DNA from 3 places in the Streptosporangium sp. NPDC050148 genome. Region 1 is predicted to be linked to each of the others. Evidence: predicted binding sites of a transcription regulator. Region 1 holds the regulator's gene; each other region holds the start of a gene.
The links. Region 1 encodes LexA, which represses DNA repair genes until DNA is damaged. Its sites were predicted from a motif close to TCGAACANNTGTTCGA; they were not measured.
Positions count from the first base shown of each region.

Region 2: the regulator LexA is predicted to act here: its motif matches at 1,501-1,516, upstream of ACZ6RT_RS28805 (SAV_6107 family HEPN domain-containing protein).
Region 3: the regulator LexA is predicted to act here: its motif matches at 1,313-1,328, upstream of recA (recombinase RecA).

Region 1 covers NZ_JBVJIA010000001.1:118,414-121,684, reverse strand. Annotated here, with positions in the region: gene ACZ6RT_RS00540 (hypothetical protein) at 1-66, opposite strand, end outside; gene lexA (transcriptional repressor LexA) at 1,172-1,882, shown strand; gene leuS (leucine--tRNA ligase) at 2,215-3,271, opposite strand, start outside.
Region 2 covers NZ_JBVJIA010000031.1:8,911-12,181, reverse strand. Annotated here, with positions in the region: gene ACZ6RT_RS28815 (YbaK/EbsC family protein) at 1-211, opposite strand, end outside; gene ACZ6RT_RS28810 (L,D-transpeptidase family protein) at 331-1,215, shown strand; gene ACZ6RT_RS28805 (SAV_6107 family HEPN domain-containing protein) at 1,766-2,212, shown strand; gene ACZ6RT_RS28800 (PP2C family protein-serine/threonine phosphatase) at 2,515-3,271, opposite strand, start outside.
Region 3 covers NZ_JBVJIA010000013.1:171,427-174,697, reverse strand. Annotated here, with positions in the region: gene ACZ6RT_RS17285 (VOC family protein) at 1-294, shown strand, start outside; gene ACZ6RT_RS17280 (DUF3046 domain-containing protein) at 388-582, shown strand; gene ACZ6RT_RS17275 (hypothetical protein) at 611-895, opposite strand; gene recA (recombinase RecA) at 1,436-2,575, shown strand; gene ACZ6RT_RS17265 (regulatory protein RecX) at 3,187-3,271, shown strand, end outside.

The DNA of each region.
Region 1 (3,271 bases):
CGTGTCGATGCGCCCGCCGATCCAGAGCACTCCCAGGGTGAACAGCACCAGCGTCACCGCCGCCACGATCCTCCCACGCCGGGTGAGCCGGAGAGGCCGCCTGACCGCCTCGGGCCGGGACGCGACCGGCCGGAGAGCACCGGCCCCGGAGGCGCCGGAGCGGGACGTGCCGGAGCGGGGCACACCTGACCGGGGCGCGCTGGAGCGGGACGTACCGGAGCGCTTTCCAGGGCGAGAGCGGCCGGGGCGGGACGGGACGACCTCGGGCGCGGCCGGCCCACCGGAGCGGGCGACGCCCGAGCGGGAGGCACCGGGCCCGGGAACACCGGTCCGTGAGGCATCGTTCCGCGAGGCATCGGCCCGGGAGGTGCCGGTCCGAGCGGAGGAGCCGGACCGGGTGGCGCCGGACCTGGCGGCTCCGCGCCGGGTCTCGGCGCGCCCACCCCGGCCACGTCCGGACTCGCCGGAGCGGGCGGCCCCACGGCCGGATCCGGGCGGTGCGGGCCGGGAGCCGGAAAGGGGGGCCCCGGAGCGGAACAGCGCGGGAACCGCCTCCGCGGCACCACCGGAATCACCCGGTCCCCCCGGACCCGCCGGACCGGCCGGCGCTCCCCCGCGCCGCGCCGTCCGCGCACGATCGGGCCCTCCGGCCGCTCCGGAGCCACGCGCTCCGGGGCCACGCCCGGACCCGCGCGCCGGGTCGGCCTCCCGCCCCGGCCCCGGCTCCCAGGCCGGGCCCGTCCGTCTGGCCGGGCCCGCCTCTCGCCCCGGGCCCGCCTGTCGTGCCGGATCCGCCTCTCGCCCCGGACCCTGCTCCCGCACCGGCCCCGGCTCCGGTCTCGGCGGCGGCACGAGCCGCAGACGCGGTGCGCCAGAGGCCCCAGAGGCCCCTGAGGACCGGTATGCCGCCCGGGATCGGGACGCGGACGTGGATCGCGGTGTCGTCGTGGTCGGTTTCATGGTGGCCCCCATCCCCTCGACCTGGCCGAACACATGTCGAAGAAAGATCGGCGAATCGAACACGATGTCGATCGAACTCCCGTACGATGTTGTACACCACGGCGTGGCCGATATCGAGGACATTCGAACAATTGTTTGAATATGATCTTGGGCCGAGATATGGTCGCTGTGTGCGACGTGTTCAATACAGATCGGGAGGCGAGGAGTTCGTATGAGCCAGCACGACCAGAACGGTTCGGCCGTCAGCGACCTGGCGGTGCGAAGGCGTGACTCCCTTGGCCTCACCCCCAGGCAGCGGAAGATCCTTGAGGTGATCCGGGACTCGGTGCAGCAGCGCGGCTACCCGCCGTCCATGCGCGAGATCGGTGAGGCCGTGCAGCTCACCAGCACCTCCAGCGTGTCGCACCAGTTGACGGCATTGCAGCGCAAGGGCTACCTGCGCCGTGACCCGCACCGGCCCCGCGCCCTCGAGGTGCGCCTTCCCGGCGAGCCGGTGCTCTGGGTGGATCCCGACTCCGACCAGGACGAGGCACCGGTCAGCCGGCCGACCGCCGCCTACGTGCCGCTGGTCGGGCGCATCGCCGCCGGTGGCCCGATCCTCGCCGAGGAGAGCATCGAGGACGTCTTCGCGCTGCCCAAGCAGCTCGTCGGCGAGGGCACGCTCTTCCTCCTCCAGGTGACCGGTGACTCGATGATCGAGGCGGCCATCGCCAACGGCGACTGGGTGGTCGTGCGCCAGCAGCCCGTGGCCGACAACGGCGACGTGGTCGCGGCGATGATCGACGGTGAGGCCACCGTGAAGACCTTCAAGCGCAGGGACGGCCATGTCTGGCTGGTCCCGCACAACCCCAACTACGACCCGATCCCCGGTGACGAGGCCACCGTCCTGGGCAAGGTCGTGGCGGTCCTCCGCAAGCTCTGAGGCACACGAGCTCCGGGGCACACGGCTCTAGGGCATCGGGACACGACGCGTCGCACGAAGCGGTACACGCCGATGGGCGGCACCCCTCGAAGGGGGTGCCGCCCATCGGCGTTCTCAACGGTTCTCACCGGCCCCTCGGACTCCCGGGTCCGGTCAGGGTTCGGGTCCTTGAGCCAGGGTCAGGGTTCGAGTCCTTGAGCCAAGGTCAGGGTCCCCGAGTCAGGGTCAGAACCAGGGCCGGAGGGCCGGGGCCCTGGGTTCCCGGCCCCTCCCCGCCCCGGTTCCCCGGTCACGGCCGGTCCGGACGCCCCGCGAGAGGCCGGGGTCACCGCTCAGGGGACGATGTTGACCAGCTTGGGCGCGCGGACGATGACCTTGCGCGGCTCGCCGGACAGGAAGGCCCGGACCTTCTCCGACCCCAGGGCCAGCGCCTCCAGGTCGATCTCGGAGATCTCCGGTGAGACCTCCAGCCTGTCGCGCACCTTGCCCGCGACCTGGACGACACAGGTGACGGACTCCTGGACCAGCAGCGCCGGGTCCGCCACCGGCCAGCCCGCCAGGGCGACCGAACCGGTGTGGCCCAGCCGCTCCCAGCCCTCCTCGGCCGCGTACGGCGCGACCAGCGACAGCATGACCGCCAGTGCCTCCGCGGCCTCCCTGACCGCGGGGTCTGCGGCGCCGGGCCCGGAGTCGATGGCCTTGCGCGCCGCGCTGGTCAGCTCCATCATCCGGGCCACCGCGACGTTGAAGCGGTAGGACTCGACCAGCTTCGTGACCTCGTCCACGGTGTGGTGGACGATCCTGCGCAGGCTCACGTCTCCGGCGGTGACGTCGACGCCGGGGGCCGAGGCCGCGCCCGCCTCGGCCATGACGCGGAACGCGCGGGCCAGGAACTTCTGCGACGCCGCCGCGGAGACGTCGGCCCAGTCGATGTCGTCCTCGGGCGGTCCGGCGAACAGCACGGTCAGCCGTACCGCGTCGACGCCGTGGGCGTCGATCTGCTGGCCCAGGTCGACGCCGTTGCCCAGGGACTTGGACATCGCCTTGCCCTGGTTGATGACCTGCCCCTGGTTCAGCAGGCGGGTGAACGGCTCGGCGAAGTCGACCATGCCCATGTCGTGCAGGACCTTGGTGAAGAACCTGGCGTACAGCAGGTGCAGCACGGCGTGCTCGACGCCGCCGATGTACTGGTCGATCGGGCCCCACCTGCGGACGCCCTCGATGTCGAACGGGCCGTCCTCGTAGGCCGGGTCGACGTAGCGCAGGAAGTACCACGAGGAGTCGACGAAGGTGTCCATCGTGTCGGTGTCGCGCCGTGCCGAGCCACCGCACTTCGGGCAGGAGACGTTGACCCAGTCCTCGGCCGAGGCCAGCGGGGAGACGCCCTTG
Region 2 (3,271 bases), on a different contig from region 1:
GGTGGGCGCCGCTGGTCAGCACCAGGAGGGGCTCGCCGTCGGCGTCGAACACGAGGCTGTTGGCGATGGCCCCGACCTCGCAGCCGAGCTGCGCGGCCGCGGTGGCGGCGGTCGGGGTGGCTTCGGCGAAGAAGACGATCTCGCCGGGGACGCCGTGCTCGCGCAGTGCCGCGGCGACCTTCTCGACGTTCGGATGCAACTTTTCTGACACGCGGACACTCTAAACAGATCGACGGCCCATCGCCGCCACATGACGCTCCACGTGCACGGGGAAGGCGTGCGCTATGGTCCCTTGACCCGATCGATAGTGATATGAGGAGTTGGTGGAAAATGGGGGTTGGACGGCGGCTGAGAACGGCCGCGCTGACGACGGCGGGAGCCGTGCTCTTCTCCTCGGTGTCGGTGTCCTCCGCGTCCTCCGCGTCCTGGGCGGTCGCCGCCACGGCTCCGGCCGCGGCCTCGGCGGTGGCCGTGACGACGGCGACGTCCGGGACCTCGGCCGTGCCGGGGATCTCCGGGGTGTCCGGAACGGCCGTGACGCCCGGGACGGCGTCCGCCGGGTCCGGCTTCGCCGCGCCCGGTAAGACGCTCAAGCTCGGCGCCAAGGGCGCCGCGGTGAAGACGCTGCAGAGCAGGCTGGCCGCGCTCGGCTACCTGCCGGGCAGGATCGACGGCCGCTACGGCGGGGCGACCCTGGCGGCGGTCTGGGCCTTCCAGAAGGTGAACGGCATCCGGCCGACCAGCACGGTGGCACGCAGGACCTGGACCGCGCTGGAGGCGCCCCGGGCGCCCAGGGTGCTGGTCACCAGGGGGAAGCCGACCCGGGTGGAGGTCGACCTCACCAAGCAGGTGATGGTCCTCTACGCTGGCGGAGCGGTGAAGCTGGTCAGCCACATCTCCTCGGGCAGCGGGATCGCCTACTGCGAGACGGCCACCTGGCAGGGCAGGACCCAGCGGTTCTGCGGGAACGCCCGCACGCCCACCGGCGACTACAAGACCACCTGGCGCCGCGACGGCTGGCACGTCTCCTACCTGGGACAGCTCTACAACCCGATCTTCTTCAACGGCGGCATCGCCTTCCACGGCGCGCTGTCGGTGCCGCTGGCGCCCGCCTCCCACGGCTGCGTCCGGCTGCCGATGCACGTGGCGGAGGTCCTGCCCGGCCTGCTCGGCACGGGGGTGCCGGTTCACGTACGCGGCAGGTTCGTCCGCTAGCGGACGGCGCGGCCGGCCCTGACCCGCCGGCCGCGTGACACGCCCGCGGCGACGCGCCCGTGGTGACACTCATGTCGCGATGGGTTCGCGGTGACGTGCCGACTGTGACGTATCCCTCATCGCGAGCCTTTCGCGACCCGCCGTTCATGATCTGCCGCTCGTGGTGCGCGGCCCATGACGCGCTCAGGGCTCGCCGGTTCGATCCGGTACCGCTCTTCGAAGGCCCCGGGAGGTCCGTTCTCCTCCTCCCGGGGCCTTCTCGTGCGCGTGAACGGATACCGAAGATCGAACTTTTGTTCGCCGTTCTACTTGACAGTGCGAGTGGTCGAATTTATGTTCGATGGTAATGACGCGGCGCCTTGCGGCCCGTGTCCAGGGCGGTCGGGCGGGCCCACGTCGTCGGCGGAGACGATCGGGCCCGGTCGGGACGGGCGGGGAGAGGGGAAGCTCCTCGTCCGGCCGTCCGGCGAATTTGTCGGTGGGGTCTGAAAGTGTGGTATCCACCGGCGAAAACGTCGGGAGCCGCTTGCGACCAAGGAGGCTGAAGCGCATGACCCCTCGGCTCAGCGATTCCGGCGGGCCCCGGTTGTCCCCCACGGTGCGGGCGCACCTCACAGACGCGCGTGACTGCCTCGAAGAGGCAGCCGCCGCCCGGACGTCCGCCACACGTTATGTCGCGGCGCACCTCGCGGCGCTGAGGGCGGCGGCCGCCGTCCTGGCCGCGCGCCCCCGTCCCATGCAGGGCCGCAGGCGCCGGCTCCGCAGTGCCTGGGAGTTGCTGCCCGAGGCAGAGCCCCGGCTGGCCGACTGGGCGCCCTACTTCGAGATGAGCGCCGCCAAGCGCGCCTCGGCCGAGGCGGGGATGACCCGCGTCGTGTCGTCGAGGGACGCCGAGGAGCTCATCTCGGAGGCGGAGCGCTTCGTCAACGCGGTGGAGGACCTGCTCGGCGTGCCGACGCAGCCCATGCTCCCCGGCCGTGTGCCCCTGGCCGGGTAGTCCACCCCCGGCATGGCCTTTCCCGGCCGGTAGCCCACGCTCCCCGGCCGCACCCCCCTCAGCGGGCCATACCCCTCTCGGCCGGTCACACCTTCCCGGCCGCACTCCCTCAGCGGGCCATACCCCTCGGCCGGTCACGCCTTCCCGCCGGCCGGTCACACCTTCCCGGCGGGCCGCGTCTTCCGGCAGGCCGCCTCTCCGCCAGGCGAGCCGCTCCCCGTTCCCCTGACCGGCCGGCTCGCGATTCCCGGCCTTGATCCCCGATCGGCTCACGCTCCCCGGCGGGGCGGGCCCGCCCGGTCTCAGGCGGCCGAGGAGGTCGAGGAGGTGCGGTGGGCGGCGCGGTGGCGCAGGAGCAGCATGGCCGCGTCGTCGCCCAGCGGCCGGCCCACGTGGCGCAGCAGGTCGGCGCGGAGGGCGTCCAGCGATCCCTGGGGGTCGGCGCCGTCCAGCAGGTGCGCCCGCTCGGCCAGCGGGTAGAACTCCCCGGCCCCGTCGCGGGCCTCGATGACCCCGTCGGTGTAGAAGAGGACCTGGTCACCCGGTTCGAACGGGACGCGGTAGGGCTGCGGCCTGCTGGTCTCCAGTGAGCTCATGCCCAGGGGGAGCGCCTCGTCCGGCGGATCGGCGAACCAGATCCCGCCGTCACCGCCGAGCACCATGGGCGGCGGGTGGCCGCAGTTGACGACGGTGATGGCGGACCCGCCGCCGATCTCGGCCAGTACGGCGGTCACGAACTGCTCGCCCGACAGCTCCCTGGTCAGGGCGTTCTCCAGGCGGGCCACCACGCCTTGGAGCGTTCCCTCGTCGTGGGCCGCCTCCCGGAAGGCGCCGAGCACCACGGCCGCGGTCTCCACCGCCTCCAGCCCCTTGCCCTGGACGTCCCCCACGATGATCCGGACCCCGTGCGGGGTGCTGACGACCTCGTACAGGTCGCCGCCGATCCTGGCCTCGGCGGTGGCGGAGGTGTACGAGACGGCCACGCCGATGCCGGGGCCGGCCCGGCGCGGGACCGGGCGCAGCAGCACCCGCTGGGCGGCCTCGGCCACCGAGCGCACG
Region 3 (3,271 bases), on a different contig from region 1:
TACCCGGGCTCGAACCACTTCTTCTTCGACATCGGCAACGGCAACCTCCTGGCCTTCTTCGACTTTCCCGGCCTGGACCTGGGGCCCTACCGGGAGGTTCTCGGCGGGCTCCACCACATCGCCATCTCGGTGGACCCCTCCACCTGGGAACGCCTGTGCGGCAAGCTGGAGGCGGAGGGCGTACCGCACCAGGTCGAGAGCGGCGCCTCCGTCTACTTCGCCGACCCCGACGGGGCGCGGCTGGAACTGCTCGCCGACCCGCTGGGGGAGATGTACGGCTCCCGCGTGCTCTGAGCCCGGTCCCGCCGCGCCGGACCGCGCCCGTGCCCATCGCCGGCGCGCCGGTACGGGACCCGGCATCCCCGGCCCGGACGCATACTTGGGGGCATGCGCCTGTCGGATTTCTGGAAGCGGATGAAGCTGCACTTCGGTGACCAGTACGCCGAGTCGTGGGCCCAGGACTACATCATCGCCGACCTGGGGGGCCGGACCGTGATCCAGGCGCTGGCCGAGGGTGTCGGGGCCAAGGAGGTCTGGCACGCCGTGTGCGGGGTCACCGACGTCTCCCCGCGCCTGCGCTGACGGGGGCCCGGCGGGGTGCCGGTCCCGTTCAGGACGCATCCGGCCCCGCGGGCGGGCCCAGAAGCCTTCCCACCGCCTCGGCCGTGCGCGAGGGGTCGTCGGCGCTCTGCTGACCGTCCGGCGACCACACGAACAGCCAGCCGTCCCTGGCGGGGGTGGCGAAGACGATCGTCTGCCTGCCGTTGTCCGGATGCCACACCCACAGCACCGGGGTGGCGCCACCCAGGGTGCGGCTCGCCAGCCCTCGCCGCCTGAGCTCGGCGGCCAGGGAGTCGAGATGGACTAGGCGTTGCTGCGTGAACGCGTCGGGCACGTCGGGCACCTCGGATCGTTTCTCTCAGGATCACTCCAGGTCAGCCCGGTGACAACAAGGCCATGGCAATTCCCGTGAATGTCTCCGCCAGGAGGGGGCGCGGCGCTCCCCGTCGGGACGGTGAGACCCTGACGGCGAGGTCCGGCTACCCGGGCACCGGGCCCGGAGACGACCCGGGACGTACGGGGAGGGCCCATGCCGCTCCCACCGGGAGGAGGGGCGTCGTCCGCGGGGACGCCGACGGCGGGGGCCGGGATTCGGCCCCCTCCTGCGGACACCGGTCCGATGGACGTCGCCCCGACGGACAGCGGTCCGGCGGGTCCCGCGCCCGCCGCGAACCGTCGTCCAGGGCTTCCCGCGACGGCCGCCGCGGGGCGTACCGGGGCTTCCGCGACGCGTGTTGCCGACGGGCAGCGATCGAACAATCGTTCGGCTATATTGAACAGGCCGAGACTCCTGGCGTGCCCTCCCGAAATTGTCGGCGGCACCCCGTAGCTTGCTGGCAACCGATCCAACCCGCGACCCTCCAGGGGGGCTCCCATGGCAGCTAACGACCGCGAGAAGGCGCTCGAGACCGCGCTCGCTCAGATCGAGCGGCAGTTCGGCAAGGGCTCCATCATGCGCCTGGGCGACGAGACCCGGGCGCCCATCGAGGTGATCCCCACCGGCTCCATCGCGCTGGACGTGGCCCTCGGCATCGGCGGCTTCCCGCGCGGCCGCATCGTCGAGGTCTACGGTCCCGAGTCCTCGGGAAAGACCACCGTCGCCCTGCACGCGGTGGCCAACGCCCAGCGCGCCGGCGGCATCGCCGCGTTCATCGACGCCGAGCACGCGCTCGACCCGGAGTACGCCCAGAAGCTGGGCGTCGACACCGACGCTCTCCTCGTCTCCCAGCCCGACACGGGTGAGCAGGCGCTGGAGATCGCCGACATGCTGATCCGGTCCGGCGCCGTCGACCTGCTGGTCATCGACTCGGTCGCGGCCCTGGTGCCCAAGGCCGAGATCGAGGGCGAGATGGGCGACAGCCACGTCGGCCTCCAGGCCCGCCTGATGTCCCAGGCGCTGCGCAAGGTCGCCGGCGCGCTCAACAACACCGGCACCACCGCGATCTTCATCAACCAGCTCCGCGAGAAGATCGGCGTCATGTTCGGCTCGCCCGAGACCACGACCGGTGGAAAGGCGCTGAAGTTCTACGCCTCGGTCCGTCTCGACATCCGCCGCATCGAGACGCTCAAGGACGGCACCGAGGCGGTCGGCAACCGCACCCGGGTGAAGGTCGTCAAGAACAAGATGGCCCCGCCCTTCCGGGTGGCCGACTTCGACATCCTGTACGGCGTCGGCATCTCCCGCGAGGGTGGCCTGATCGACATGGGCGTCGAGCACGGTTTCGTCCGGAAGTCCGGCGCTTGGTACACCTACGAGGGTGACCAGCTCGGTCAGGGCAAGGAGAACGCCCGGAACTTCCTCAAGACCCACCCCGACATGTCCAACGAGATCGAGAAGAAGATCAAGGAGAAGCTCGGTGTCGGCCCGCGCGTCGACAGCCCGGCGACTCCGGCGCCGGCCGCCGCCGCTCCGGCTTCGGCTCCCTCCGGCCGGAGTGCCGCTCCGACCCCGGTCGCGGCCGGAGCCGGCAGGGGGGCCAAGGCAGCCGCCGCCCCCAAGCCGGGTGACGCCTGACCCGGGCCTGACCGATGACGACGGGACCTGACTCCGGTCCGGCCGACGCGGCCGGGCCGAGAGACTGGGGAGCCTGGCCCGACGTGACCCGGGACGACTCGTCGCCCGGGAGCGGACGCGGGCGGGACGGCGACCCGCCCGCGTCCGAGAACCTCTGGGACGGTGACCCGTCCGCCTCAGGACGCCCGGGACGCCCGGGGCGTCCGGGAGGGCGCCGTGGCGGCGGCTCGTCCGCCTCCGGGCGCGGGCGACGGGCCGGTTCGTCCGGCTCGGAGACCGATCGGCAGGACGGCTCGGACGCCTCCCCGAGCGGATGGGAGGCCGATTCTCCTCCTTCTCCGGCCATGTTCGGAGGAGACAGCGGTTTCGGCGATTCCGAGAACGGCTCGTCGGGCGGGAAACGTCGCGGTTCACGCGGTGCCTCGCGCCGTGGTGAACGCGACGGTGAGCGTACCGGTGGGGGAAAAGGCCGGCGGGGCGGCGGAGGGTGGGGCGGACGACGCTCCTCGGGAGGCCGATCCTCGGGGCTTTTCCCGGACACCTCGGCTCGTGAGGCCGGTGGGGCGGGCGATGACGCGACCGGTGGATCCGGTGCCACCGGATGGGGCGCGGTGGGTCCGGACGACCTGCTTCCGGGTGCCGCTGGTTCGGGCCCGGGGGGTTCGGGCGCCTGGGGTTCGGGCTCCGCGGGATTCG